Regions from separate parts of the Pseudomonas sp. TS_SC_3 genome, predicted to be linked through region 1. Evidence: riboswitches for the same ligand, from Rfam matches in the RefSeq annotation. Region 1 holds a riboswitch; each other region holds the start of a gene.
The links. Region 1 has a riboswitch for cobalamin ahead of cobW (cobalamin biosynthesis protein CobW). Riboswitches for the same ligand answer to the same signal wherever they lie in the genome.
Positions count from the first base shown of each region.

Region 1 (7,229 bases):
TCGGTGATTACCGGCGATGTGCCGGATAACACCCTGGCCGTCGGCCGTGCCAAGCAGCGCAATATCGAAGGCTGGAAGCGCCCGGTGAAAATCAGCAAATAAGCGCTGTGTAACGGGCGCTGAGCCGCAAAGCAAAAGGCAGCCAGAGCTGCCTTTTGTCGTTTTCAGGCTTGACGCAAAAGCTTCGTTAGGTTTTGATTCGCACCGCTAACTTTCGAATCGAAACCTTTAATGTCGAAACGCAACACGCCGCAACGCCGTCACACCATTCTTGCCCTGCTCGCCGAGCAAGGCGAGGTGAGTGTGGATGAGTTGTCGAAAGCCTTCGCCACCTCGGAAGTGACCATTCGCAAAGACCTCGCCGCCCTGGAAAAAAGCGGCCTGCTGTTGCGCCGTTACGGCGGTGCGGTGCCCATGCCGCAGGAGCTGATCAGCGATAGCCAGCCGATCTCCCAGTACAAGCAGGCCATCGCCCGCGCCGGTGTGGCGCGCATTCGTGAACATGCGCGGATCATTATCGACAGCGGCACCACCACCGCGGCGATGATCCCGCAACTCGGCCACAAGCCCGGCCTGGTGGTGATGACCAACTCGCTCAACGTGGCCCGCGCCATCAGCGAGCTGGAGCACGAGCCGGTGCTGCTGATGACTGGCGGCACCTGGGACCCGCATTCCGAGTCATTCCAGGGCCAGGTCGCCGAGCAGGTGCTGCGCTCTTACGACTTCGACCAACTGTTTATTGGCGCCGATGGCATCGACCTGAATCGTGGCACCACCACCTTCAATGAATTGCTCGGGCTTAGCCGGGTGATGGCCGATGTGGCCCGCGAAGTGGTGGTGATGGTCGAGAGCGACAAGATCGGCCGCAAGATTCCCAACCTGGAGCTGCCCTGGAGCGGCATCCATACCCTGATAACCGACGAACGCCTCAGCCCTGAGGCGCGTGAACAATTGACTGCGCGCGGCATCAAGCTGATCTGCGCTGCTGTTGAAGCTTAAGGAGAAGACTATGTGCGGCATCGTAGGCGCAGTCGCCGAACGCAACATCACCGCTGTGCTGGTGGAGGGCCTCAAGCGCCTGGAATACCGCGGCTATGACAGCGCCGGGGTGGCGCTGCTGACCGAGCAGGGCACGCTCGAGCGCCGTCGCCGCGTGGGCAAGGTCAGCGAGCTGCAGGTTGCCCTGCAGGCCGAGCCCCTGGCCGGGCGCTTGGGCATTGCCCACACCCGCTGGGCCACCCATGGTGCGCCGAGTGAGCGCAACGCTCACCCGCACTTTTCTGGTAAAGAGCCGGGCCAGGAGCTGGCGGTGGTGCACAACGGCATTATCGAAAACCATGAAGAACTGCGTGAACAGCTCAAGGGCCTGGGCTATGTGTTCAGTTCCGACACAGACACCGAAGTGATCGTGCACCTGCTCAATCACACCTTGAAAACCCAGCCAGACCTCACCGCCGCGCTGAAACAGGCAGTCAAGCAGCTGCACGGCGCCTATGGCCTTGCGGTGATCAGCAGCAAGCAACCGGATCGTCTGCTCGCCGCCCGCAGCGGCAGCCCACTGGTGATCGGCTTAGGGCTCGGCGAGAACTTCCTGGCGTCCGATCAGTTGGCCCTGCGCCAGGTCACCGACCGCTTTATTTACCTGGAAGAAGGCGATATCGCCGAGATCAAGCGTGACAGCGTGCAGATCTGGACGGTCGATGGCCAGCCAGTGGAGCGCGAAAGTGTGCAATACCACGAAGGGGCGGAAGCCGCCGACAAGGGCGAGTATCGCCACTTTATGCTCAAGGAAATTCATGAGCAGCCCAAGGTCGTGCAGCGCACCCTGGAAGGCCGTTTGGGTTCTGACCACGTGCTGGTTCAGGCTTTCGGTCCGCAAGCCGCTGAGCTGTTCGCCAAGGTGCGCAACGTGCAGATCGTTGCCTGCGGCACCAGTTACCACGCCGGTATGGTCGCCCGTTACTGGCTGGAAGGCCTGGCTGGGATTCCTTGCCAGATCGAAGTGGCCAGCGAGTTCCGCTACCGCAAGGTGGTGGTGCAGCCGGATACCCTGTTTGTCAGCATCTCCCAGTCCGGCGAAACCGCCGACACCCTGGCCGCGCTGCGCAATGCCAAAGAGCATGCGCCTGGCCAGGGCGGCTACCTGGCCAGCCTGGCGATCTGCAACGTCGGTATCAGCTCGCTGGTGCGCGAATCCGACCTCACCCTGCTGACCCAGGCCGGCCCGGAAATCGGCGTGGCTTCAACCAAGGCCTTCACCACCCAGCTGGTCGCGCTGATGCTGCTGACCCTGTCCCTTGGCCAGGTGCGTGGCACGCTGGATAAAGGTCTGGAAGCCGAGCTAGTCGATGAACTACGCCGCTTGCCGACCCGTCTGGGCGAAGCCCTGGCCATGGACAGTGTGGTGGAGAAGGTCTCCGAACTGTTCGCCGAGAAGCACCACAGCCTGTTCCTCGGCCGTGGCGCGCAGTACCCGGTGGCAATGGAAGGTGCGCTCAAGCTTAAGGAAATTTCCTATATCCACGCCGAAGCCTACCCGGCTGGTGAGCTCAAGCACGGCCCGCTGGCCCTGGTCGACAGCGATATGCCGGTGGTCACCGTGGCGCCGAACAACGAGCTGCTGGAAAAGCTCAAATCCAACCTGCAGGAAGTGCGCGCCCGTGGCGGTGAGCTGGTGGTGTTTGCCGATGAGCAAGCCGGCATGAGCAATGGCGAGGGTACCCACGTGGTGAACATGCCGCATATCCACGACGCCCTGGCGCCAATCCTATACACCATTCCGCTACAGTTGCTGTCTTATTACGTAGCAGTGCTCAAAGGCACCGACGTCGACCAGCCACGCAACCTGGCTAAGAGCGTAACGGTTGAGTAAGCAGGGGCGAGTTGATGCAGCGTGAAGACATAAAAAACAAGCAAGCCCAGGGTGTGGTCTTTGATACCCATATCATCGTCAACCCGGCCAATACCCGGGAATGGATCGTGCTGTTGAAGAAAGGCGCGGGCACCAGCTTCTTTCTGGTCGATGACCAGGAGCAGGTGGAGTCCTTCGCCGATCTCAATAGTCTGATTGAAGAGCTGCGCCTACTCGGCATAAAGGGCGCGGAGATTCATCTCTAAGCCCTGCCGTTCACCCGAGGCACTTATGCCTATTCGCTATGCGAGAAGCCTGACCGGACGGACGCGCAGTGTCGCAGCCAATCGGCATCTGGGTTTTGCCCTGGCTTTCGTTGCAGGAGCGATCAATGCCGGTGGCTTTCTTGCCGTGCAGCAATACACCTCGCACATGACCGGCATTGTTTCGGCCATGGCCGACAATATCGTTCTGGGCGCTTATGGCCTGGTGTGGAGCGGCCTCGGCGGGGTGCTGTCGTTTCTGTTGGGGGCAGCCTGCTCGACGGTGATGATCAATTACGCGCGGCGCCGCCAGCTGCACAGCGAGTACGCCTTGCCATTGTTGCTCGAAGCCGCGCTGTTGCTGTGTTTTGGTTTTTCTCGGCGCGTCGCTGGCACAGATTACTGGCTTGTTCGTACCGCTGACGGTGATGCTGCTGTGCTTCATCATGGGCCTGCAGAACGCGCTGATTACCAAGCTTTCCAGGGCGGAAATCCGTACCACCCATATTACCGGAATCATCACCGACATCGGCATCGAGCTGGGCAAGCTGTTCTATTGGAACCGCACGCGCGGTCCTGATTGTGCTCGGGTGATGGCCGACCGTCAGCGGTTGTGGATACTCAGCCTGTTGGCGCTGTACTTCTTCCTTGGCGGGGTGGTTGGCGCACTGGGGTTCAACCACCTCGGTTACATCGCCACCGTGCCGCTGGCCTTGCTGCTGGTGTTACTGGCCTGTGTGCCGGCGCTGGATGATCTGCTGCGGCTCACACGGCGCGTATTGCGCCGATAAGCTTGGCCGACTGCCCACGGCTCAGTCTTCTGCCGGCCTGAACAGGTGCTGATGCTCGGCGTTGTACAGCGCCGAGTCGGCGAACTGTTCGGCGTGCAGCACGCGGCCGACGAGGATCAGCGCGGTGCGGCGAAAGCCCTTGGCGCGCACCTGCTCCTCAATGGTGGCGAGGGTGCCGCTGACCCAATCCTGATCTGGCCAACTGGCGCGATGGACCACGGCAATCGGGCAATCCGCGCCGTAATGCGGGAGTAATTCGGCGACTATCTTGCTCATGTGCACCACGCCCAGGTGGATAGCCATGGTCGCGCCGTGGCGCGCCAAGTCGCCCAGCGCCTCGCCCGCGGGCATGTTCGATTTGCTTGCGTAGCGGGTGAGGATCAGCGTTTGCGACACCTCGGGCAGGGTCAGCTCGCTTTCCAGCAGGGCGGCGCAGGCGGCGGTGGCGGTGACGCCGGGGATGATCTGAAAGGCAATGCCCAGCCGGCGCAGGTGACGGATCTGCTCGCCAATCGCGCCATACAGCGACGGGTCGCCGGAATGCACGCGGGCCACATCCTGGCCTTTGTCGTGGGCCTGGCGGATCAGCTTGATGATTTCATCTAGGTGCAGTTCGGCGGTGTTGATCACCTGCTCGGCGCTATGGCCTTCGAGCACTGCTGCCGGCACCAGCGAGCCGGCATAGAGAATCACCGGGCAACTGCGCAGCAACCGCTGGCCCTTGACGGTGATCAGCTCGGGGTCGCCGGGGCCGGCGCCGATAAAGTAAACGGTCATGACACATCCTTGGGTGCAATCGACGCCAGGGCGCAAGTGGCGCTGGCGTTGCGGGTTTTCTCACCGAGCAGATTGGCAGGCGTGCTGCCTATACGCGCGGCCAGGGCCAGGGCGCAGGGTTCGGCGACGGCCGGGCTGCCGGTGGCGGCCAGTGTATGGGGCGAGGCTTGAACAAGGTGCTGATAGTGCAGCAGTTCGGCTGCGCTAAAGCAGCTCAGCTGCAAACCAAGGCGCTCGGCAAGTGCCTGTAGGCCCGGCTCGTCACGTTTATGCTCGATGCTGGCCAGCCCCGCCAGGTTATCCACAGTCAGGCCCTGCACCTGCAGGCTGTGAACCAGCAATGTGGATAAATCTTCAACGCTGCAGTCGCTACGGCAGCCCAGCCCGGCTACTACCTGAATGGCAGCAGCGGGGCGAGTATCGGCAGGGCTAGACATCATCAAGGGCGCTCGGGTTGTGCGGCGGCGTAGCTCATCATGGCGACCGGCAACGGTCAACCGCGATTGACCGGCCGCCATGGCCTGCGTAGCCTTGTCGCGTTCGAGGTTCTGCACCCAGCGGGGTGCAGCTAAGAGGGAACAGGGTGATGCCCTGGCTGCCCCCGCAACTGTGAACGGTCCAAAGCCCTTCGATACACCACTGCCATCGGCGGGAAGGTGAAGGGTCGCGCAAGGCGCAGACCGTGAGCCAGGAGACCTGCCTCTTCACGCTTTCGACAACCGGGCGGGGTGATCCGGTGGTGTTGGCTGACGCCTGCGTGGCTGTCATGTCTGTGCCGCCTCCTGCTCGTCTTTCTTTCGACGCCAGCAGGATTCGCCATGCAAACCCTCGCCAAACTTCCCGTCACCATCGTTACCGGCTTTCTCGGCGCCGGCAAAACCACCCTGCTGCGGCATATGCTCGGTCACGCCGACGGACGGCGCATTGCGGTGATCGTCAACGAGTTCGGCGAGCTGGGCATCGACGGCGAAATCCTCAAACAGTGCTCCATCGGTTGCAGCGAAGAAGAAGCCAACGGGCGCATCTTCGAATTGGCCAACGGCTGCCTGTGCTGCACCGTGCAGGAAGAATTCTTCCCGGTGATGCGCGAACTGGTGGCGCGGCGCGGCGAGCTGGATCATATCCTCATCGAAACCAGCGGCCTGGCGCTGCCCAAGCCGCTGGTACAGGCCTTCAACTGGCCGGAAATCCGCAACGCCTGCACCGTCGATGCGGTCATCACCGTGGTCGACAGCCCGGCTGTGGCCGCCGGCACCTTCGCCGCCTTCCCGGATCAAGTTGACGCGCAGCGCCAGCTTGACCCCAATCTCGACCACGAATCGCCGCTGCACGAACTGTTCGCCGACCAACTGGCCAGCGCTGACCTGGTGATTCTCAACAAGGCTGACCTGCTCGATGCTGCCGCTCTGGCTGCCGTGCGCGCGGAAGTCGCGGAAGAGCTGCCGCCGGCAGTGAAAATCATCGAAGCCCACGGCGGTGAACTGCCGTTGGATGTGCTGCTGGGCCTGAACTGCGAAACCGAGTTGCATATCGATGCACGCAAAACTCACCATGACCTAGAAGGCCATGAAGAGCACGATCACGACGAATTCGATTCGTTCCACGTGGAACTGCCTGAAGCCGAGGAGGCGCGTTTGCTGCAAGCGCTGAAAAGCGCAGTCGGCACCCACGGCATTCTGCGTATCAAGGGCTTCGCAGCGATTCCCGGCAAACCGATGCGTCTGCTGCTGCAAGGCGTCGGCCAGCGCTTCGACAAACACTTCGACCGTGCCTGGCAGGCCGATGAGTCGCGCATCACCCGCTTGGTAGTGATCGGCCAGACGCTGGATCAAGCCACCATTGAAGCCGAGCTCAACGCGGCGCTGGCTGGCTAAGCCCGCATGCACCTGCTACGCACCCAACCTGGCAGCCAAGTCCCGGCCGACAGCATCGCCGACCTTGGCCAGACCCCGGCTGAGTTGGTGATTCTGTGCACCGGCGATTCGCAGTTATCGCTGCTGGCCGAGGTGGCGCGGCAGTTGCCAGCGGATTATCCCAGCCTGCGCCTGGCCAGCCCGGCGCAACTGAGCAATCACGCCTCGGTGGATCTGTATGTCGAGCAGGTGCTGCAGCACGCCAAGGTCATCTTGATTGCCGTGCACGGTGGCGTCAGCTACTGGCGCTATGGCATTGAGCGGTTGATCGAGCTGGCCGAGCGTGGCGTGCGGGTGGCGATGATGCCCGGCTGCGACAACCCCGATCCGGAGCTGATGGGCCTGAGCAACGTGCCGGCCGCCGAGTGCGAGCGACTCTGGCAATACTTGCGCCAGGGCGGCGCGCAGAATGCGCGGCAGCTGTTCAATTGCATCGCTAGCCATTGGCTGCAGCGCGACTACGCCTGGGGCGAACCGCAGCCGTTGCCGCGCGTGGGCTTGTATCACCCGCAGCAGGCCACTCCGGCTTTGGCGGACTGGCAGGCTAATTGGCAAGCGGCTGCACCGGTGGTGGCGCTGCTGTTTTATCGCACCCAGGTGCAGGCGGCGAACACCGGCTTTATCGATGTGTTCT
Region 1 is NZ_CM149586.1:3,494,548-3,501,776, reverse strand. It holds gene glmU (bifunctional UDP-N-acetylglucosamine diphosphorylase/glucosamine-1-phosphate N-acetyltransferase GlmU) at 1-102, shown strand, start outside; gene AC0J6G_RS16450 (DeoR/GlpR family DNA-binding transcription regulator) at 232-999, shown strand; gene glmS (glutamine--fructose-6-phosphate transaminase (isomerizing)) at 1,010-2,872, shown strand; gene AC0J6G_RS16440 (hypothetical protein) at 2,887-3,117, shown strand; partial or broken gene AC0J6G_RS16435 (YoaK family protein) at 3,143-3,890, shown strand; gene cobM (precorrin-4 C(11)-methyltransferase) at 3,927-4,682, opposite strand; gene AC0J6G_RS16425 (cobalamin biosynthesis protein) at 4,679-5,122, opposite strand; cobalamin riboswitch at 5,211-5,399, shown strand; gene cobW (cobalamin biosynthesis protein CobW) at 5,501-6,556, shown strand; gene cobN (cobaltochelatase subunit CobN) at 6,563-7,229, shown strand, end outside.

Region 2 (7,229 bases), 730 kb from region 1:
GCACCTCACGCCATTGCCCCGGCTGCAAGCCCTCCAGGCTGAACGGGCCAATGGCCACGCGCACCAAGCGCAAGGTCGGCAAGCCAACGGCAGCGGTCATGCGCCGCACCTGACGATTACGCCCCTCGCGAATCACCAGTTCCAGCCAGGCGGTGGGAATGCTTTTACGAAAGCGCACCGGCGGGTGGCGCTCCCACAGCTGCGGCTCATCCAGCAGCCGCGCTTCGGCCGGCAGGGTTGGGCCGTCATTTAGTTGCACGCCATCACGCAACTGCTGCACCTGCGCCTCAGTCGGCTCGCCTTCCACCTGCACCCAATAGGTTTTCGCCAGCTTGTGCTTGGGGTCGGCGATGCGTGCCTGCAGGCCGCCGTCATTGGTCAGCAGCAGCAAACCTTCGCTGTCGCGATCCAGGCGCCCGGCCGGATAAACACCCGGCACGTCGATAAAGTCTTTGAGAGTCGCACGGCCTTGTTCGTCATTGAACTGGGTCAACACGTCGAAGGGTTTATTCAGCAGCAGCAAACGCGGCTCAGCCGGCGGCGCCTTGGCCACTCGGCGCACAGCAGGCTTATCGGAGACGCGGCGTGGGGCAGCAGGGCGTGACGGGCGGGGCATGAACAATCCAACAATGCGAGCGGGAAGCGAGCAGTGTAACCGAGGCCACCGTGCAACTATCAGCCTGACTTATCCATGCACATGGCTCAAGCAGACCCAGCTATGCTGGCTTGGTTCTGTTTTCTTCCTAGAGGCCCTCATCATGAGTTCGTCCGCATCCGTTGTTGATACGTTCACAGGCTGGGCCGCTAAAGCCCCCGGCGCGGCCCTTGAGGCATATAGCTATGATCCCGGCCCACTGGGCGCTGAAGAGGTTGAAGTGGCCGTGGAGTACTGCGGCATCTGCCACTCCGACCAGTCGATGATCGACAACGAATGGGGCATGACCCGCTACCCGTTTATTCCTGGCCACGAAGTGGTCGGCACCGTGGTGCGCCTGGGTGAGCATGCGCGCGGCCTCAAGCTCGGCCAGCGGGTGGGCATCGGCTGGTACAAGGGCAGCTGCATGCATTGCAGCTCGTGCATGGAAGGCGCACACCAACTGTGCGGCACCGTTAAACCGACGATTGTTGGCAGCAACGGCGGTTTTGCCGACCGCCTGCGCAGCCACTGGGCCTGGGCCATCCCGCTGCCGGACGGCCTCGACCCAGCATTGGTCGGCCCGCTGTTTTGCGCCGGCTCCACGGTGTTCAGCCCGCTGCTGGATTTCAACGTAAAGCCCACTGATAAAGTCGGCGTGGTCGGCATCGGCGGCCTTGGCCACCTGGCGCTGGGCTTTCTCAATGCCTGGGGCTGCGACGTCACCGCCTTCACCTCGTCGTTGAACAAACAGGAAGAAGCCAAACGCTTGGGCGCACACAAGGTGGTGGCCTCCACCGACAGCGCGGCACTGAAAGCGATCGCCGGCAGCCTGGATTTCCTTCTGGTAACCGCCAGCGCGGACCTCGACTGGACAGCCATGATCGGCACCCTCGGCGGCAAAGGCCGGCTGCATTTTGTCGGCATTGTGCCGAGCGCCATTCCCGTGCACGTGTTCAACCTGATCCCGAAACAGAAGAGCCTCTCCGGCTCGCCCGTCGGCTCACCGGCGAATATGGCGAAAATGCTCGAATTCTGCGCCCGCCATCAGATCGTGCCGCAGGTCGAGCACTTCCCCATGAGCAACGTCAACGAGGCCATCGACCACCTGCGCAGCGGTAAAGCGCGCTACCGCGTGGTGCTCGATGCGCGTAAATAAGCGGAGCTGAACTAAAAAAGCCCGAGGCATAAACCTCGGGCTTTTTTATGCAAAACACCACGCTAGCGGAACGGCGGCTCGTCAAAGCTGCGCAGCTTGCGTGAATGCAGCGAGTTGAGCTGGTTGCGCATCAGGTCGAGCGCGGTGATGCCGATCTGCAGGTGCTGGGTCACCGCCCGCTCATAAAATGCACCCGCCGCGCCGGGGAGTTTGATCTCGCTGTGCAGCGGCTTATCCGAGACACAAAGCAAGGTGCCGTAGGGCACCCGCAGGCGATAGCCTTGCGCGGCAATGGTGCCGCTTTCCATGTCCACCGCCACCGCGCGGGACAGGTTAATCAGCGGGCGTTCCTGCGCCCAGCGCAGCTCCCAATTGCGGTCGTCATAGGTCAACACGGTGCCGGTGCGCAGGCGTTTTCTCAGTTCGTCACCGTCTTCACCGGTAACCTGCCGCGCGGCGGCCTGCAAGGCTTGCTGCACTTCGGCCAGGGCCGGCAGCGGAATATGCGGCGGCAACACGCGATCAAGAATACCGTCGCGGCGCATGTAGGCGTGGGCCAGCACATAGTCGCCAATGGTCTGCGACTGACGCAGCCCCCCGCAGTGGCCGATCATCAGCCAGCAATGCGGGCGCAGCACGGCCAGGTGGTCGGTGATGTTCTTCGCGTTGGACGGGCCGACGCCGATATTGACCAAGGTAATGCCGTGGCCGTCATCCGCCTGCAGGTGGTAGGCCGGCATTTGGTAACGGTGCCAGATGACGTTCTCGATGATCGCCTGCATCTCGCCTTCGGCCATGCCGCGCTCAATCACCACGTTGCCCGGCAGCACCATGCGGGTAAACCGCGACTCCCCCACCAGCATGTCCAGGCCGTGACGGATGAACTGGTCAACGTAGCGGTGGTAGTTGGTCAGCAGAATCCAGGGCTGCACATGCCGCCAGTCGCTGCCGGTGTAATGCACCAGACGGCGCAAAGAGAAGTCCACCCGCGCGGCGTCAAACAGCGCCAGCGGCAGCGGGTCGGTGTGTTCCCAGTCGCACAGACCGTCGGCAATGCCGTCAGTGGCGGCGGATAGATCGGTGCTGGGGAATACCCGCGCCAGTTCCGCTGCCGTCACCCCGGAACCGGCTAATTCATCGCCCTGCTCGACCACGTAGGGATAGGGAATATTTTGCTGACTGACGCCCACCTCAACGCGCACGGTGAAATCGTTCATCAGTGGGCGCAGCTGCTCCAGCAGGTACTTACGAAACGCCGCCGGATGAGTGACGGTCACGCTGTAGGTGCCTGGCACTTGCACTTTGGCGTAGGCGCGAACGGTGGTTGGCACTTCGCCCTGACACAGGTAGGTCAGGCGTAATTCGGGGTAACGGAACTGACTCTGCTCGGCAGCATCGGGTTTGACCCGCTCTTTCAAGTAACGCTTGAGCGCAGCACTCAAGCCGCTGGTTGCGTGCAGATGCAATGCGGCCAGACGATCCACCGCCTCTTCAGCGCTATTAGCGACAACAAAGTCATCAGAATACGTATTCACAAGGCACCTTCCAGGCTGATCGCAATCGGCCCTATCTTGCCCTGAGCCGCCGCATTGGCGATAGCGCGGCGTGGTCTAAACAGGACATTTGAGCAATGCCGAAGGATGATCAGGCAACGCTTGCAGCGTCATGCCCGAACGGCGAGAGCGCCTAAAAAGCGAGGGCGACAACAGCGCTGTCGCGCCGGGAGGTGCTGGCTGGCAGCAGTAGCAGGTAAGGGGCGCAGGGGATTAGCCACCTGCGCCCGACGGACGCTGCAGAAACCGCAGCGGGCGACTGCAGCTTGCAGCCGACTCGTTAGGCCGGCTGGTGCAGACGCGCATTGAACAACGGGCCACGGCTATAAGCCGAGAACGCTTTGGCAGCAGCCAGCACACCCAGATCAACCAGCGGTTCAAGCAAAATCACGCTCATGTAGGCCAGGCCGAAACTGCCCACGGCCGCCAGGTTGTCGCTGGAGAAGCCGTTGCCATAAACCGCCCAGAAAGCCACCCAGGCAACAATACCGCCCTGATAGGCCGTCGACAGCGCCAGCGCCTGCTTATAGGAGAGGTCCACATAGGCGGTACCCGGCGCAATGATGCGCTTGGCCAGCAGGCTGATAGCCCACAGCGGCACCAACAGCGTGGTGACGTTCATGCCGTACTGCGGCAGGTCAAACTGAGCGAAGAGCAGCCCCTGCAACAACAACCCCACAGCCAGGCCGATCGCCGTGGCACCCGCGCCGAACAGCAGCAGCAGGGTTGAGCCGAGGATCAGGTGCACCTCGGAAACCCCCACCGCATGATGCGGAAAGACCTCGAAGAAGCAGAACACCAGTGCGGTGGTGAGCAGGCTGCGCAGCGCCAGGGCAGCGACACCGCCGTTGCTGCGAATGCTATCAAGGGCAAGCTTGGCGGTAAGGCCAAAGGCGCCTGCGGCGGTTGCATAACTGAGGAAGAGTTTGGCGCCCGTAACGACTTCTGGTTCGATGTGCATAAAGATTCCTGTACCGCGCCCACCGCGCGATGATCTGGATTGAGGGATTGGGCATCAGTGCCCGGCGTCGATGGCAGGTCTCCTGGCTCACGGTTTGACGCGTCGCCCGCCTTCCCAGCCTTACGGCCAGTGGCATCGGGGCGTCGCTCACCGTTTACAGTTGCGGGGGCAGCCATGGCTTCGGTACCGGTTGCAGTACCCACCATGTTCCCTTTTCATCCACTCGCGTAACACGCTGCGGAACCATCGGCGGCCACCTTACCCGCCAGCAGCGAGAAATGACAGAGCCCGGCGCAGAGGCCGGGCTCAAGGCTCAAGCGCAACGCAGGCCCGTCAGCCCGTGTCGGCAACGCAAACGCCCTAGATCAAATGCGGCGTGCTGCGTGCAACCAGCGCGTCGGCATCGATACCGCGCGGCAAGGTGCCGTAGACCCGTCCGCCCTGCCCGCCCAGGCGGCTGACGATAAAGGCGTCGCTTACCACCGAGTTACCGGCCTCCAGCAGCAGCTTGGCTTGCAGCGCCAGGGCTACGTCTTCGGTGAGCTGGCGGGCGCGGTACTGGATATCGGCGGTGTCGCAGAAATCCGCCTGTAGCTTGGCGATATGCGCCTTGAGGCGCGCATCGCCATGACCGTCGCCCAACTCGCTAAACAACGCATCGAGCACGCCCGGCTCCTTGGACAGCGCGCGCAGCACGTCCAGGCATTGCACGTTGCCTGAGCCTTCCCAGGTCGAGTTGACCGGTGCTTCGCGGTACAGACGCGGCAGGATGGTCTCCTCGACATACCCGGCGCCACCCATGCATTCGGCGGCTTCATTGATCATCGCCGGCGCCCGTTTGCAGATCCAATATTTGCCTACGGCGGTGACCAGACGGGCGAACTTGTCCTCCTGCTCGTCAAGCGGGTTGTCCAGCGCCTTGCCCATGCGCAGGGTCAGCGCTAGGGCCGCTTCGCTTTCCAGGGCCAGGTCGGCCAGTACGTTCTGCATCAGCGGCTGTTCGCTGAGTACCCGGCCGCCCACCTGTCGATGGGCGCAGTGGTGCGCGGCCTGAGTCAGGGCCTGACGCATCAATGCGCTGGAGCCGATCATGCAGTCGAAGCGGGTCAGCGCGACCATCTCGATAATGGTCGGCACGCCACGGCCCTCCTCGCCGACCATCCAGGCCAGCGCGCCGCGAAACTCCACTTCACTGGAGGCGTTCGACCAGTTGCCCAGCTTGTTTTTCAGGCTCTGGATATAGAACTCGTTGCGCGTGCCGTCCGGGCGGTGGCGTGGCAGCAGAAAGCAGGTCAGGCCTTTGGTGGTGTAGGCCAGGGTCAGGAAGGCATCGCACATCGGCGCCGAGCAGAACCACTTGTGACCGATCAGTTCATAAGCTTGACCGGGACCACCCAAACCCACCGGGTAGGCACGGGTGGTGTTGGCGCGCACATCGGTGCCGCCCTGCTTCTCGGTCATGGCCATGCCGATGGTCGCGCCGGTTTTCTGCTCAATCGGCAGATTGCGCGGGTCGTACTGGGTGGAAAGAATTTTCGGCAGCCACTTCTCGGCCACATCGGCCTGCAGCTTGAGCGCGGGCACGCTGGCGAAGGTCATGGTCAACGGGCAACCGCTGCCGGCTTCGGCCTGGCTGTGCAGGTAACTCAAGGCAGCGCGCGCCACCTGAGCGCCGGCACGCGGATCGGTCCAGGGCATGGAGGGCAAACCATGCTCAATAGCCGCGCTCATCAACTGGTGATAAGCCGGGTGAAATTCGACCAGATCAACGCGATGACCATAACGATCATGACTTTTGAATATCGGCTTGTTTTCATTGGCGAGAAAACCGGCGGCCATCAACTCGCCGCCTGCCAGCGCCCCATACACATCCAGGCGCTGCTCGGCCCAACCGCCGCCGAAGCGTTTGCTCCACTCCTGCAGCGGCAGGTCGACGCGGTACAGGTTGGCGCCATCTAGCGGCGGCACCTGATTGAACACGTCATGGGTTTCGGCATGTTGACTGGCATTCATGGCTGAGGCTCCTCTTCGGGCAGTGGGGCGCCCACGGCGCGTAGGCAAAAAGTGACCAGGGCCTGACTGACTTCAGCCAGGCTGGGGGCGGGATAACCGGCTTCGCGGGCCGCTCGCGCGGGCGGCGACAGTGGGCCGACCAGGGCTTCGGCGATGGCACCGACCAGGCAGGCGGCGACCAGGTTGATCTGCTGCACGCGAAACACGCCCTGCGCGGCGCCTTCCTGCAGCAATTCGACGAACAGGTCGGCGTAGGCTTCGCGGTAGAGCAAGCGCTGCTCGTCCACTTCGGACTCAACCGGTTCCGCAATCAGGGCAAAGGCTAATTGGCGACTGTGCCAGGCGCGTGCCGCAAAGCGCTCAACCCCGGCAGCCAGGCGCTGCACAGGGCTGCCATGCTCGCGCACGGTTACCGCCAACGCATCGACTTCACGCTGACTGGCCACGGCAAAAACCTCGGCTGACAGGCTGCCCTTGCTGCTGAAATGGCGGTACAGGCTACCGGTGGCAATACCGACATCCTCGGCCAGCGCCTGCATGGTCAGCGCGGCAAACCCGCCCTCAACCACGCGCGCCAGCGCAGCGCTGATGATGCGCTCACGCAGCGCCTGATCGAGGTTGATACGGGTAGCGGTGGTGCGATAGGCCATGGTCTGAATCCTGATTCACTATTACTTAAGTGAATCAGGATTCAGAGTTTGGCTAAAGAGCGGTTCCGGGCACAACAGCAGGCATATTGGCCAGCCACTGGCATATACAACGCAAGCGATCAGGGCTCGCGGCAGAGCACCCAGTCGCGCAACAGATTGCGCAGCTGCTCAAACTTCACCGGCTTGGCCAGGTAGTCGCTCATGCCGGCAGCCAGGCAGCGCTCGCGGTCGCCGCTGTGGCTGTGAGCGGTAATCGCCA
Region 2 is NZ_CM149586.1:2,760,553-2,767,781, forward strand. It holds gene AC0J6G_RS13255 (pseudouridine synthase) at 1-553, opposite strand, end outside; gene ahr (NADPH-dependent aldehyde reductase Ahr) at 759-1,793, shown strand; gene amn (AMP nucleosidase) at 1,856-3,328, opposite strand; gene AC0J6G_RS13270 (energy-coupling factor ABC transporter permease) at 3,627-4,307, opposite strand; cobalamin riboswitch at 4,363-4,570, opposite strand; gene AC0J6G_RS13275 (acyl-CoA dehydrogenase family protein) at 4,668-6,320, opposite strand; gene AC0J6G_RS13280 (TetR/AcrR family transcriptional regulator) at 6,317-6,970, opposite strand; gene AC0J6G_RS13285 (hybrid sensor histidine kinase/response regulator) at 7,090-7,229, opposite strand, start outside.
Region 2: linked by a shared signal. The riboswitch ahead of AC0J6G_RS13270 (energy-coupling factor ABC transporter permease) and the one ahead of cobW (cobalamin biosynthesis protein CobW) in region 1 are both predicted to bind cobalamin.

Region 3 (7,229 bases), 620 kb from region 1:
CGGCACTGCTCGCGGTTGGCGGGTGACGTTGGACCGGGTCAAGGTCGGTGAGCTGGAAGTGCTGGGCGTTGAGGCTGTGATTCTAGAAGGCGGCTCGCCGCGCGAAGCTCTGCTCGGCATGAGTTTCCTCAGCCGGGTTGGCTGGAAGGTCGAGCAGGATGTGCTGGTGCTGGAGTCCAAGTACTAAACCCCGTTTACAGTCTGCTGCGCTAAAAATAGGTGTGCACTACTCTGGCTCGCATCATCGGAAACAGATTCTAAGCTGCTCGATCGCTATCATCAGTAATTCAGGCTAAGCGGCTGTAAGGGCCTGCTGTTACAATGCCAGCCTTATTATTTCCTGCCCATTTCCTTTAGGAGTATCCGGTGTCTGTCGTGTTTGTCGCCGCCTCCCAGTTGCCCACGCCCTTTGGCACCTTCACCATGCATGGCTTTCTCGAAGAGGCCACCGGCAAGGAACATGTTGCCCTGACGTTTGGTGACGTTGCCGATGGCGCGCCCGTACTCGGGCGTTTGCACTCTGAATGCCTGACCGGCGACGCACTCTTCAGCCTGCGTTGCGACTGCGGCTTCCAGCTGGAAGCTGCGTTGCGCGCCATTGCCCAAGAAGGCCGTGGCGTTCTGCTTTATCTGCGCCAGGAAGGCCGTGGCATTGGCCTGCTGAACAAAATCCGCGCCTATGAGCTGCAAGACGGCGGTGCGGATACCGTCGAGGCCAACGAGCGTTTGGGCTTCGGCGCCGACCAGCGCGACTACGCCATCTGCCTGCCGATGCTTGATCACTTAGGTATCAGCCAACTCAAATTGATGACCAACAACCCGCGCAAAGTTAAAGCATTGGGTGACATGGGCATCAATGTGGCGACCCGTGTGCCGCTGCAGATCGACCATAACCCGCACAACAAAAAGTACCTCGCGACCAAGGCTGGCAAGCTCGGGCACATGCTCGGCAGCCTGCACCAGGGTGAGGTTGAGGAAAGCCTATGACCCGCAGTGAAGTGCGCCGGCGGCTGATGCTGGAGTGGTGGCGGCAGTTGGCCGTGACCCTGTTGCCGCTGTTTGTGCTCAATCTGCTGTTTGGTGCCGAGCGCCAAACAGGCTTGCTGACAATGCCGCTGTTTATCGCCGGCCTGGCCTCGATGTTTGTCAGCCTGCCACTGTTCAGCCGCTACAAGCGCGCATTGGTCGCCACTGAAAAAACCCTCGATACCGCCGATGAGCACGATGCCTGGCTAGAACTGGCGCGCGTGCGTCGCCTGGCGTTTCTCGGCGCGGCGGCGCCGGCTTGGATTGCTGCTGTAGCGGTATTTGCCGGCTTGGAAGCGATTCCGCTGATTCTGCTGGCGATTTCCAGCATCGTGTTGCTGTACCTCTACCGCATCCCTCGCCAACTCGGCTGATGCGCGCCCTCGCGGTGGCCCTGCTGGCGCTGCTGGTCTGGCCCGCAGCCGCTGCCGAGCGCGTGGTGACTCTAGCGCCGTCCCTCACCGAAATCATGCTTGAACTGGAGGCTGGCGACCTGTTGGTGGGCCTGCTTGATGCTGGGGAGCGCCCGGCGGCCGTGCAGCATCTGCCTTCGGTCGGTCATTTTGGCCGCCTGGAACTGGAGAGCCTGCTCAGCCTGCAGCCCGACCTGGTACTGCTCTGGCCGGACAGCATCAGCAGCGGCCAGCGCCAACAATTACAGCGCCTTGGCATCCCGATAATGCTTGTCGAGCCCCGCAAGCTGGCTGATCTGGCCGGGCAGTTTGCCGAGATCGGTACGCGTGTGGGGCGTGCAGAGCAGGGAAAGCGTTTGCAACAGCAGTTCAACCAGGGCCTGCAGCGCCTGAGTCAGCGCTACCAGCGGCAACACCCGTTGCGCCTGTTCTATCAGGTCTGGGATGTGCCGCTGTATACCCTCGGCGGCCAGCAGATTATTAGCGATGCCCTGCGTGTGTGTGGCGCCGAGAATGTCTTTGCCGACCTCAGCCTGCCGGCTCCGCAAGTGAGTGTCGAGGCGGTGCTGCAGCGCAACCCCGAGGTGATTTTGGCCGGCAGCCAGGCGCAACTGGATGCCTGGCGCGTTTGGCTGGGGATGAAGGCGGTTGAGCGTGGGCAGTTGTGGCAGGTGCCCGATGACGGCCTGGAGCGGCCCAGTTTTCAGATGTTGGGGGCGATGGAGAAACTGTGTGAGCAGTTGGCAGCGGCCGAGTGAGTCGTGAAAGCAAGAAGGCCGCCCAATAGGCGGCCTTCTTGTAGGTGCTGCGTGGTTAGAAGCGATAGCCGACGCTTAGTTGTACCTGTTCTTCTGGAGCCGGGTAGTGGTACGAACCACTCCAGATGCTCCAGCCAGCGTGGCTATCGTACTGCTTGCCTGTAAGATTATTGACCCGCAGTTTGCTGCTGAACTGCTGATAGTCCCAGCTCAACGCCGCGTTAATAAGGGTATAGCCACCCTCGCGGGGCAGGGTATGTCCATCATCACTCGACAGATAACGGGCGCCGGTATAGACCGCCTCGACATAGCTGGTTACACCAGGCAGCAGTTTGTAGCTGAGGTTAGCGCTGGCGCTATGGCGGGAGACCCAAGGCACTTCGTTGCCCTTGAAGTTGCCCTGCAGGTATTCCGAGTCGGTGAAACTGTACTGCCCGCCGATGCTCAGACGTTCGCTTAGCTGGCGTTCGGCTTCCAGCAATAGGCCTTGGCGGCGGGTCTTGTCCAAGTTGATGTTGGCCCCCTGGCCTGCATTGGCCTGAGAGTCGTACATCAGCTCGTCTTCCAGATCGAGGCGATACAGGCTGGCCTGATAGCGCTGCCTGCTGTCTTGCCATTCGGCTCCGGCTTCCCAGGACAAACCGGTCTGCGGCTTGAGGTAATCGATGCCCGGGAGTACATAGCCGTTTTCATCGACGTTGGCCCAGCGCAGAACGTCTTCACGCTTGATAAACAAGCGCGTGTGCTCGGCCGCCTGCCAGCTGAGGCCAAGGCTACTGCTGCCCTGGTTATCGGTATGCGACTTGCCCGAGCCGCGCTTGCGATCTTCGGCTTGGCTCTCACGGTAGCCTGCACTGAGGCTGAGGCTGCTGCTCAGCGGCTGTACCCACTGGCCGTACCAATCGCGTTGGGTTTGGCGGAACTCGGTGCTGGTCAGGCTATTTTCATAGTCGTTATTGATATGGTCATGGCCCAGCAGCCACTCACTGCGGCCGAGGACGCTGTCGAGGTGCCCTGAGAAGCGTGGGCTAATGCTTCCCACCCGAGTAGCCTGGCGGTAGCGGCTGCCCCAGGATGAGCCAACGCCATCCTGATCGCTATGGCTGTAATCGAGGTTGGCGTTAAGGTTATCGTGTAGCTGCTGTTGCAGTGCGATACGGTGCAGCTGGGTCTTGCTGTCAAACCAGTCGCTTGAGGTGCTTTGCTTACGGTCGACGTGGCGCTGGCTTTTGTTGATGCTGCCGGGGTAGAGCAACTCATCGTCTACCGTCTGGTATTCGTAGAGGGCATGGCCGCTGTCGTGGTCATAGCGCAAGCGGGCGAAAGCGTTACTGTAGCTGGCGTTGTTATGGTCGCGGTAATTGTCGGCGGTGCGCGACTCACCACTGAGAAAGGTGGAGAAACCACCGCCTAATACCTGCGATAGATGGCCGCGGAGGGCTTCTAGGTCATGGCTGCCGCGGCTGGTCTCAATATAGGCTTCGCTGGCTTTGGGTTGGCGAGTGATGATGTTGATAACTCCGCCCACGGCCTGGTCGCCATACAGCACGCTGCCCGCGCCACGGATAATTTCAATTCGCTCGATATTGCTCAGCGGTACGCTGCTCAAGTCTGCTCCAGCGAGTGCGGGCTGATTTAGGCGCCGACCGTCGACAAGGATTAGGGTGTTATTCACCGCGTTTTCACCAAAACCGCGCAGGCTGAAAGTGGCTCGGCTGCCATCTCCGATCACGTCGCGTACTTGCAATCCAGCCTCACCACGCAAAACGTCGACCAGCGAGCTGGCTGCGCTTGCCTCGATTTTTTCACGATCAATTACTCGCACGCTAGCGGGGGCAGGGGTTTGCAATGGAGTGGCGCGGGTGATCACCAGCGGCGGTAATTCATAGCTGCTGGTATCAGTGGCAGCCGAGGCAAAACTCGGCGTAAGTGCCAAAGCCAGAGCAAGACGGGACAATTTCATTTAAACAATCCTCAAAAGGTCGGAAGACTTTTGAGGAGGGCAGGTGCAAGAACGGGCGCACGCAAGGGCAGCCTGAGCTTGACGGTGATGCCCTCCGCAGCACCAGTCACATCCGCTAAGGCCGGTCTCCGGGCTCTCGACATGTGCAGCCTCGCCTTCCCGGCTTACGCCAGTGGCTTTCAGAGGTTGCATGCAGATTGACTCTGCGGTCGATTACCGTTGCGGGGGCAGCGCCGGGATGGCTCTTAATGAGCGCACCGGCTTCCCGTTTAACGCCGCTTTACGGATAAAGAGGCGCACCTTGGCGGAAGTAAAACGCCGCGCACCTTAATGCGCGGGGGGATGAACTACAAGCAAGCGATGTTCAGCGCTGGATGAGCGGTACTCATGCAGGGCGAGTGGCGAGCCGGGCGCGTATGGCCGCTTCGATACCGGCGGCGTCCAGCCCGCATTCAGCGAGCATCTGCGTGGGCTTGGCGTGCTCAACGTAATAATCAGGCAGGCCCAGGTGCAGCAGCGGTTTGAGGATGTTCTCGCGGGCGAGGAACTCGCTGACCGCACTGCCGGCGCCGCCCATCACGCTGTTCTCTTCGATGCTGACCAGCAAGTCGTGGCTGGCGGCCAGTTCACGTACCAGAGCTTCATCCAGCGGTTTGACGAAACGCATGTCGACCACGGTGGCGTTGAGCGCTTCGCCGACCTTGAGCGCTTCGCTCAGTTGTACGCCGAACACCAGCAGGGCAACTGTCTGGCCCTGGCGGCGGCGGATGCCTTGGCCAATTTCCAGCGGCTCCAGGCCAGGCTCGATGGCAGCATTGGGGCCTGTGCCGCGCGGGTAGCGCACGGCGGCCGGGCCATTGTAGAGGTGGCCGGTGGTGAGCATACGGCGCAGTTCGTTTTCGTCACTCGGCGTCATTACCAACATGCCGGGGATGCAGCGCAGGTAGGAAATATCAAAGCTGCCGGCGTGGGTCGGGCCGTCTTCGCCAACCAAGCCGGCGCGGTCGATGGCGAACAGCACGTCAAGGTGCTGCACGGCTACATCGTGGATCAGCTGGTCATAGGCGCGCTGGAGGAAAGTCGAATAAATCGCCACCACCGGCTTAACCCCATCACAGGCCATGCCGGCGGCCAGGGTCACGGCGTGCTGCTCGGCGATGGCCACATCGAAATAGCGCTCGGGGTAACGTTCGCTAAAGGCCACCAGGTCCGAGCCTTCTTTCATCGCCGGGGTAATACCGACCAGGCGCGGGTCTTGCGCGGCCATGTCGCACAGCCATTGGCCGAAGACGCTGGAGTATTTCGGGCCGCTTGGCTGCTTGGCCACGGGCGGCGCGTTGATGGGCTCCAGCTTGGTGATCGCGTGATAGCCAATCGGGTCGGCCTCGGCCGGGGCGAAGCCCTTACCCTTTTTGGTGACGACGTGCAGGAACTGCGGGCCCTCGAGGTCACGCATATTGCGCAGGGTGGCAAGCAGGCTGGGCAGGTCATGGCCGTCGATTGGGCCGATGTAGTTCCAGCCGAGCTCCTCAAATAGAGTGCCGGAGACCAGCATGCCCTTGGCATGTTCTTCAGTTTTACGTGCAATTTCCCAGGCACCGGGCAGCTTGGACAGCACTTTTTTACTGCCTTCACGCATGTTGGCATAGGTGCGGCTGGAGAGGATCTTCGCCAGGTAGGTGGACAGACCGCCGACATTTTTTGAGATCGACATGTCGTTGTCGTTGAGCACCACCAGCATATTGGCTTTGACGTCACTGGCGTGATTGAGCGCCTCAAAGGCCATGCCGGCTGTCAGCGCGCCGTCGCCGATCACTGCCACCGATTTGCGCTTGCTGCCCTGCATACGCGCCGCAATGGCCATGCCCAGTGCTGCACTGATGCTGGTGCTGGAGTGGCCGACGCCAAAGGTGTCGTACTCGCTCTCGCTGCGGCGGGGGAAGGCGGCGATACCATCTTTTTGGCGCAGGCTGCCCATTTGCTCGCGGCGACCGGTGAGAATCTTATGGGGGTAAGCCTGATGGCCGACATCCCACACCAGGCGATCATCCGGGGTGTCGAAGACGTAGTGCAGCGCGACGGTCAGCTCAATCACGCCGAGGCCTGCGCCGAAGTGCCCGCCGGTCTGCCCGACCGTATACAGCAGGTACTGGCGCAGTTCGTCGGCCAGGGTTTCCAGCTCGGTTTCGCCCAGGCGACGCAGTTCATCCGGCGTATTGGCGCGGTCTAGAAGTGGCGTCAGCGGGCGCTCACGGGGAATCTCGTGGAAGGTCGTCGGCATCGGGCAGATCGTTATGGGAGCAAAAGATGCGGCAGTTTACCCGAAGCGCCGGAAACTGCCCAAACATGCTTCGGCTCAGCGCACCTGTAGCCCGGATCTAATCCGGAAAGTCTCATTCAATGTGGCCCCGCGTGCACCCGCGCGACGACCACTGGGCTACCAGGTATCGATTGAGCGCTTTTTACCTTCACGCGCTGCCGGCCTGGGTGTGGCATTCAGCCCGCGTAGCAGCCAGGCGCGGGTTTCCAGCGGGTCGATCACGGCATCAATCTCGAGAAAGCTGGCCATATTGATGCCCTTGCCATTCTGGTAAGCCTTGGCCACCAGCTTGTCGAACAGCTGCTGGCGCGCGGCGGGCTCTTCCCCGGCGGCCAGCTCCTTGGCAAAACCCAGGCGCACCGCACCTTCCAAGCCCATGGCGCCAAACTCGGCGCTGGGCCAGGCGATGGTAAACAGCGGCGAGTGGAAGCTACCGGCGGCCATGGCCTGGGCGCCGAGGCCGTAACCCTTGCGCAGCACCACGGTAAAGAACGGCACCGTCAGGCTGGCGGCCGCGACAAACATGCGCGAGACATGGCGCACCGTGGCCTGTTGCTCCGCCTGCGGGCCGACCATAAAGCCAGGGGTGTCGCACAGCGACAGCAGCGGAATATCAAAGGCGTCGCACAGTTGCATAAAGCGCGCAGCCTTGTCGCCGGCCACCGCATCGATGGCCCCGCCGAGGTGCGCGGGGTTATTGGCGAGCAAGCCGAACGGTTTGCCTTCGATGCGGATAAAGGTGGTGATCA
Region 3 is NZ_CM149586.1:78,533-85,761, forward strand. It holds gene AC0J6G_RS00475 (retropepsin-like aspartic protease family protein) at 1-187, shown strand, start outside; gene ribA (GTP cyclohydrolase II) at 367-987, shown strand; gene AC0J6G_RS00485 (MFS transporter) at 984-1,400, shown strand; gene AC0J6G_RS00490 (cobalamin-binding protein) at 1,400-2,197, shown strand; gene AC0J6G_RS00495 (TonB-dependent receptor) at 2,253-4,160, opposite strand; cobalamin riboswitch at 4,263-4,479, opposite strand; gene dxs (1-deoxy-D-xylulose-5-phosphate synthase) at 4,546-6,441, opposite strand; gene AC0J6G_RS00505 (carboxyl transferase domain-containing protein) at 6,598-7,229, opposite strand, start outside.
Region 3: linked by a shared signal. The riboswitch ahead of AC0J6G_RS00495 (TonB-dependent receptor) and the one ahead of cobW (cobalamin biosynthesis protein CobW) in region 1 are both predicted to bind cobalamin.

Region 4 (7,229 bases), 1.9 Mb from region 1:
GTCAATGCTGCCGCAGCCGCGAAGCGCCAGCGAGTTGCGCGAAATCACTGATGACCGCTACCTGTCAGTTATTAGCCTGCGAATTTTTCGTGCGGGGCTCAGGCATAGCTTAGTCGATGCCAAGTGGCCGGCGTTTGAACAGGTGTTCTTCGGTTTCGATCCGGAGAAAGTCGTGCTGATGGGCGCCGAACGCCTGGAAAACCTGATGCAGGATGCGCGCATCATCCGTCACCTGGGCAAGCTCAAAAGTGTGCCGCGTAATGCCCAGTTCATTCTCGACGTGCAGAAGGAGAAGGGGAGCTTTGGTGCGCTGATCGCCGATTGGCCCATCAGCGATATTGTTGGGCTGTGGAAGTACTTGGCCAAACACGGTAGTCAGCTCGGCGGTCTGTCTGCGCCACGCTTTTTGCGCATGGTCGGCAAAGACACCTTTGTCCCTTCCGATGATCTGGTAGCGGCATTGAAGGCGCAGAAGATTGTCGACAAAGTACCAACCAGCTTGAAAGAGCGCGCCGCGGTTCAGGAGGCCTTCAATCAGTGGCAGGAACAGAGCGGACGGCCGCTGTGTCAGCTCTCGGTGATGCTGGCGCATACAGTCAACCACTGATGCTAGAGAGCGCCCTGGCAGCAACCATTAAGCGCATCGCCGAGCAGTGGAGTAGGGTGAATGACGCTTTTTCATCCACCATGGCGCTGTTGCCCTGGACGAAAAGAGCGTCGTCCACTCACCCATAAGGATTCGAGATGGACGAGCGTCTTGTCCGTGTTGCCCAAGCAATCAAGCAGGCTGAACGCATCCTGCTGATTACCGGTGCTGGGCTGTCTGCCGATTCCGGGTTACCCACCTATCGCGGCCTTGGTGGTCTGTATAACGGCCATACCGCCGAAGGTTTGCCAATTGAGGCGGCGCTGTCCGGTTCGATGCTGCAGCGTGACCCCGCGCTGTGCTGGAAATACCTGGCGGAGCTGGGCCGCGCCTGCTTGGGCGCTCAAGCCAACGCGGGGCATTACGCAATTGCTGAGCTACAGCGCAGAAAGCCGCAGTGCTGGCTACTGACTCAGAATATCGACGGCTACCACCGCGCGGCTGGCAGCCCGATGGAGCGAGTGATCGAGATTCATGGTGAGCTGGCGCCGCTGTATTGCCAGTCGTGTGGTGCTGTCGATGGCGAGCTGGCGGCTCATCTTGAGCGGCCGCTGCCACCCAAATGTAGGCAGTGTGCCGGGGTGTTGCGCCCGCCCGTGGTGCTGTTCGAGGAAATGCTCCCCGAGCAGGCCATCGATACGCTTTACGCTGAAATGCGCAAAGGCTTCGAGGTGGTAATCAGCATCGGCACCAGCGCGAGCTTCCCCTATATCGTCGAACCCTTGCAGCAGACGCGGCAAAAAGGTGGGTTCACTGTAGAGATCAACCCGCAGCGCACTGACTTGAGCGCTCGGGTGGCTGTCCACCTGCAAGGGCGCGCTTTAGATGTTTTGCCGGAACTAGTGAGTCACATTTAGGGCCATAGAATTTGCAAATGCATGCCATAGAGGGCATAGTCGCGCTCTTGTGAAATTCACCGACACGGTCGTGCCCATGCTCAAACGCCTCGCACCCCTCGTGCCTATCGCACTTTCCCTGGCTCTCGCCGCCTGCGCCAACCATGCGCCGCAGCAGGAATTGACCACTCAACCTGCAGTGTTTTCTTCGACTGATCTCGCAGTGTTTGATGACCAAGCCAAAGAAGCCGCCCTGGGCGACTTCACTGAAGAAAAATCTTACAAACTGCCGCAATTGGCAGACAGCATCCTTTCCCACGGTTTATCTCTGGTCGGAACGCGTTACCGTTTTGGCGGTGGCTCGGTGAGCTCAGGTTTCGATTGCAGTGGTTTTATCGGGTACCTGTTTAAGGAAGAAGCGGGTATGAAATTGCCGCGCTCGACCCGCGACATGATCAATATCGATGCGCCGTTGGTTGACCGTAACGAACTTAAGCCCGGTGACCTATTGTTCTTCAGCACTGCCGGTCGCGGCCGTGTCAGCCACGCCGGCATCTACCTGGGGGATGATCAGTTCATCCATTCTTCCAGCAGTCGCAGTGGCGGCGTGCGGGTCGATAGCCTGGATGACCGCTACTGGAAGCGCACCTTCATCGAAGCCAAACGCGCCCTCGCTATGGCGCCAAGCGATCAGATAGTCCTGCATCCTTGAAGCACTATGCAGCGGTCGAAACACTAAGGCCGCTGCGTAGTCTGCACTCAATCAGTGCATCCTGATATTTTTCAACAACCTGCCAGGTAAAGCTAAAGCTTGCACTGCGATGTGCAAGCCGGCAGAGTAGGTCGCATCCCGGCTCAGGATCGCCTGTCCATGACCGCAACCGCCCGTTTCAGCCTGCTGCTAATTGTCGCGCTGCTCAGCGCCTGTTCCAGTCGCGCACCTGCTCCCTACCCGCAACCGGTTATCCAAGCTCCCAGCAGCTTTAACGGCAACGCTGATGATGTGCTGTTTCGCGCCCTTGGCTTGGTCGGCACGCCTTACCGCTACGGCGGTAATACCCCCGATACGGGCTTTGATTGCAGCGGCCTTATCGGCTACGTCTATCGCGATGCTGCAGGCATTCGCTTGCCGCGTACCACCCGTGAGTTGATTAGCATGCGCGCGCCTGGTGTCGGGCGTGATGCTTTGCAAAGTGGCGATTTGGTATTTTTTGCCACCAACGGCGGCAGTCAGGTCAGCCATGCCGGTATTTACGTCGGTGATGGTCGTTTTGTTCATGCGCCTTCCAGCGGCGGCACCGTGCGCCTGGACAGCATGAGCAACACCTATTGGCAGCGCACTTATCTGAATGCCAAGCGCGTGCTCTCTCAGGAGTTGGCAAGCAACCCCTGATAGCCGTGGTTTGTAGAGGGAGTCCGCATGACCAACCGAACGCTCAACCTTGATTGCGCCCTGTACCAGTACCTGCTGGATGTCTCCCTGCGTGAAACCCCGCTGCTCAAACGCCTGCGTGAGGAAACCGCGCAGCTGAGCACGGCGCGTTGGCAAATTGCCCCCGAGCAGGGGCAGTTTATGGCCTTGCTAGTACAACTGATGGGCGCTAAGCGAATTGTCGAAGTCGGCACCTTTACCGGCTACAGCGCCATTTGCATGGCCCAGGCCATGGGTGAAGATGGCCGGCTGATTTGCTGTGACATCCCCGGCGAATACAACGCCACGGCCGAGCGTTACTGGCGCGAGGCGGGGTTGAATGCGCGTATCGAGCAGCGCTTGGCCCCGGCGCTGGAAACCCTGGCGGCGCTGGAGGCAGAAGGCCTGGCAGGCACCCTTGATCTGCTGTTTATCGATGCCGACAAGGCCAATTACCCGGCCTACCTTGAGCATGCCCTGCGCTTGGTGCGCCAGGGCGGGTTGATTCTGTTCGATAACACCTTGTGGAGTGGTCGTGTGCTCGAGACAAGCCCCGAGAGCGCCGACACGCGTGCGATCCAGGCGCTCAACCTGGCGTTGCGTGATGATCCACGCATTGACTTGTCCCTGTTGCCACTGGGCGATGGCCTGAGCCTGTGCCGTAAACGCTGAACCCTTATGCCCGAACCGATTCGCCTGCCTGAACAACCCGATGCCTGTGAGCTTTGCGCCCGCGCGGCGGTTCTGACGCGTCATCACCTGATTCCCAAAGCGCTGCACAACAAGGTCTTTGTGCAGAAACGCTTCGGTAAAAGTGAACGCATCAGTGCCACGCTCTGGGTTTGCCGCGCCTGCCACAACCAGATCCACCGGTTGTTCAGCGAAAAAGAACTGGCGCTGACCTATAACAATCGTGACAGCCTGCTCAGCGACGAACGCTTGCGTACCTTTGTCGAATGGCTGGCCAGTAAGCCAGCGGGCTTTATGCCCAAGCACTGATGCGTCGCGTTGTGGGCGGAAGGGCGGCTGCCTGCAGCGCATTCGTTTGACGCTTAATCGCGAACTCTCTACCCTTCGCGGCTTGTAGCAGGTGCCCCCGACGCTGTGCGTGCGCGGGGTGAAACTGGGAAGTCGGTGCGCTGTGCGTTTTACGCCAGCCATTCCGACGCTGCCCCCGCAACGGTAAGTGAGTTAAACGCCGCAAATGCCACTGTGCTCAAGCATGGGAAGGTGCGGTTCAGAGCCCTGTCGGCAGGTTCTGAGGACCTAAGGGTTCGCTCACAAGCCCGGAGACCGGCCTGCTGCAGTCCACGGCATCGCGGAGGGCGATGGCTGGCGTGGGTTTTGCGTGCGCGCGCCCGCGCTTTTTCTACCTCCGCATGCTTTTTTCAGCCCAATCGCCCTGTGGCGGTGGAGCAGTGCGATGACTGAATCGATTGAACGTGACGCCCGGCATAAGGCGCGCATGGCCCGCAAGAAAGCCCTTATCGACGAGAAAATCGCCCAAGCCCAGGACGAATATGGCCTGTTACTGGTGCACAGCGGCAATGGCAAGGGCAAAAGCAGCAGCGCTTTTGGCATGGTTGCCCGCGCGCTGGGCCACGGTCTCAAGGTCGGCGTGGTGCAATTTATCAAGGGCGCAGCCAGCACCGGTGAAGAAGCTTTCTTCCGCCGTTTTCCCGATGAGGTCAGCTACCACGTGATGGGCGAGGGCTTTACCTGGGAAACCCAGGACCGCCAACGCGATATCGACAAGGCCTGCGAAGCCTGGGCGGTGGCGGCGCAGCTGCTCAACGACCCGGCCATCGGCCTGGTGGTGCTCGATGAGCTGAACATTGCGTTGAAATACGGCTACCTGGAACTTGACGCGGTTCTTGCTGATATTGAAGCGCGGCCGCTGCTGCAGCATGTGGTGGTAACCGGTCGAGGTGCGCTCCCGGGGATGATCGACGCGGCAGATACCGTCACCGAGATGAGCCTGGTCAAGCACGCGTTCAAGGCCGGGGTGAAGGCGCAGAAAGGAATCGAGTTTTAATGAATCAGTCCTTTGCGCGGTCATGCCCAGCGCTACTGATCGCCGCACCGGCTTCCGGCCAGGGCAAAACCACGGTCACCGCTGCCTTGGCGCGCTTGCACTCGCGCCAAGGCAAGCGGGTGCGGGTGTTCAAGTGCGGCCCCGACTTTCTCGACCCGATGATTCTCGCCCGCGCGAGCGGCGCGCCGGTGTATCAGCTTGACCTGTGGATGGTCGGCACAGCGGAAAGCCGCCGCTTGCTGTGGGAGGCCGCCGGTGAGGCTGATCTAATTTTGATTGAAGGGGTCATGGGCTTGTTCGACGGCACGCCATCGGCGGCCGACCTGGCCCGGCACTTTGGCGTGCCGGTGCTGGCGGTGATCGACGGCTCAGCCATGGCGCAGACCTTTGGCGCTATGGCCCATGGTCTGGCAACGTTTCAGCCCGATTTGCCGTTTTCCGGCGTACTCGGTAACCGGGTCGGCAGCGTGCGGCATGGCGAGATATTGCGCGATGCACTGCCAGCCTCGATCCGGTGGTATGGCGCCTTGCCGCGCAGCGCCGAAGTCGGCTTACCCAGCCGGCATTTGGGCCTGGTGCAGGCGGGCGAGTTGGTTGACCTGGATGCCCGCCTGGACGCCGCCGCCGATGCGTTGGCCGCCAGCGCGGATACCGATTTGCCGCCGCCCGTCAGCTTTGCCGCACCGGAACAGGCGCGACCGACAGCGTTGCTTAAAGGGGTGCGGATCGGCGTGGCGCGCGACAGCGCGTTTGCCTTTCTCTATCAGGCTAATCTCGACCTGCTACGCGAGCTGGGCGCTGATTTGCAGTTCTTTTCACCGCTCAACGATGAGCAGTTGCCGGATGTCGACAGCCTGTACCTGCCTGGCGGTTATCCGGAGTTGCACCTGGCCCGCCTTGAAGCCAACCAACTGATGGCCGCATCGATTCATGCCCATTATGAAGCCGGTAAACCGATCCACGCCGAGTGCGGCGGCATGCTTTATCTGCTCGACAAACTGACCGACAAGCAGGGCGTCAGTGGGCAGATGCTTGGCTTGTTAAGCGGCGAGGCGACTCTGCAACCACGCATGACCGCCATGGCCTTGCAGCAGGCCGAGCTGCCGGAAGGGCTGCTGCGCGGTCACAGCTTCCATTACTCGGCGCTCAGCAGCGAGCTGCAACCACTGACCCGTGGCGAATGCCCGAATTACAAGCGCACCCGTGAGGCGGTCTATCGCCAGGGCCGGCTGACGGCTTCTTATATCCACTTTTATTTGCCGTCCGATCCGGCTGCCGCCGCCGCGCTATTCCACCCCGGAGCATCGCTATGAGTGAGCACGCCTTCAGCCCGGCGGAGCGCGCTGCGGTGTATCGCGCCATCGCCGAGCGCCGTGATATGCGTCATTTCAGCGGCGGTGAAGTGGCCCCTGAGCTGCTTGCGCGCTTATTGGAAGCGGCGCACCAGGCTCCCAGCGTCGGCTTGATGCAGCCCTGGCGGTTTATCCGCATCACTCGCCCGGCTCTACGTGAGTCGATTCACGGCCTGGTCGAAGAGGAACGTGTGCGTACTGCCGAGGCGTTGGGCGAGCGCAGTGATGAATTTATGCGGCTGAAAGTCGAGGGCATCCGCGACTGTGCCGAGCTGTTGGTGGTGGCCCTGATGGAGGGGCGCGAGGCCCACGTCTTTGGCCGGCGCACTTTGCCTGAAATGGACCAGGCATCCCTGGCCTGCGCCATCCAAAACCTCTGGCTGGCGGCCCGCGCCGAGGGTTTAGGGCTTGGCTGGGTTTCGCTATTCGAACCGCAAGCGCTGGCGGATTTACTCGGCATGCCAGCTGGCAGCAAACCGCTGGCAGTGCTATGCCTGGGGCCTGTTGAAGCGTTTTATGACGCACCAATGTTGGTGCAAGAAGGTTGGGCCACGCCGCGGCCACTGAGTGAACTGTTGTTTGAAAACCACTGGGGCAACACATGAGCCTGGTTCTGAGCACCTGTGCGGGGGTTGCTCTGGATGCAGCCTTTGGTGAGTCCAAGGGGTGGCACCCGTTAGTGGCGTTTGGGCAGTTGGCTGAGCGCATTGAGCAGCGGTTCAACCCAGCGGGGGGCGGTTGGCGCAGCCACGGCGTTAGCGCCTGGTTCCTGGCGGTATTGCCGCTGACACTGCTGACCTGGCTGCTGTCGCAGATCAGCGGGTTGGGCTGGGCGGTGGAGATTGTTGCGCTGTATGCGGCGCTCGGGTTGCGCAGTCTGGGTGAGCACGCCATGCCAGTGGCCCAGGCGCTGCGTTTGGGAGATTTGCGCCTGGCCCGTGAGCGCGTC
Region 4 is NZ_CM149586.1:1,403,196-1,410,424, forward strand. It holds gene AC0J6G_RS06850 (DNA-3-methyladenine glycosylase I) at 1-607, shown strand, start outside; gene AC0J6G_RS06855 (NAD-dependent deacylase) at 745-1,503, shown strand; gene AC0J6G_RS06860 (C40 family peptidase) at 1,580-2,194, shown strand; gene AC0J6G_RS06865 (C40 family peptidase) at 2,354-2,875, shown strand; gene AC0J6G_RS06870 (O-methyltransferase) at 2,903-3,565, shown strand; gene AC0J6G_RS06875 (hypothetical protein) at 3,572-3,892, shown strand; cobalamin riboswitch at 3,965-4,209, shown strand; gene cobO (cob(I)yrinic acid a,c-diamide adenosyltransferase) at 4,317-4,928, shown strand; gene AC0J6G_RS06885 (cobyrinate a,c-diamide synthase) at 4,928-6,241, shown strand; gene bluB (5,6-dimethylbenzimidazole synthase) at 6,232-6,885, shown strand; gene cbiB (adenosylcobinamide-phosphate synthase CbiB) at 6,882-7,229, shown strand, end outside.
Region 4: linked by a shared signal. The riboswitch ahead of cobO (cob(I)yrinic acid a,c-diamide adenosyltransferase) and the one ahead of cobW (cobalamin biosynthesis protein CobW) in region 1 are both predicted to bind cobalamin.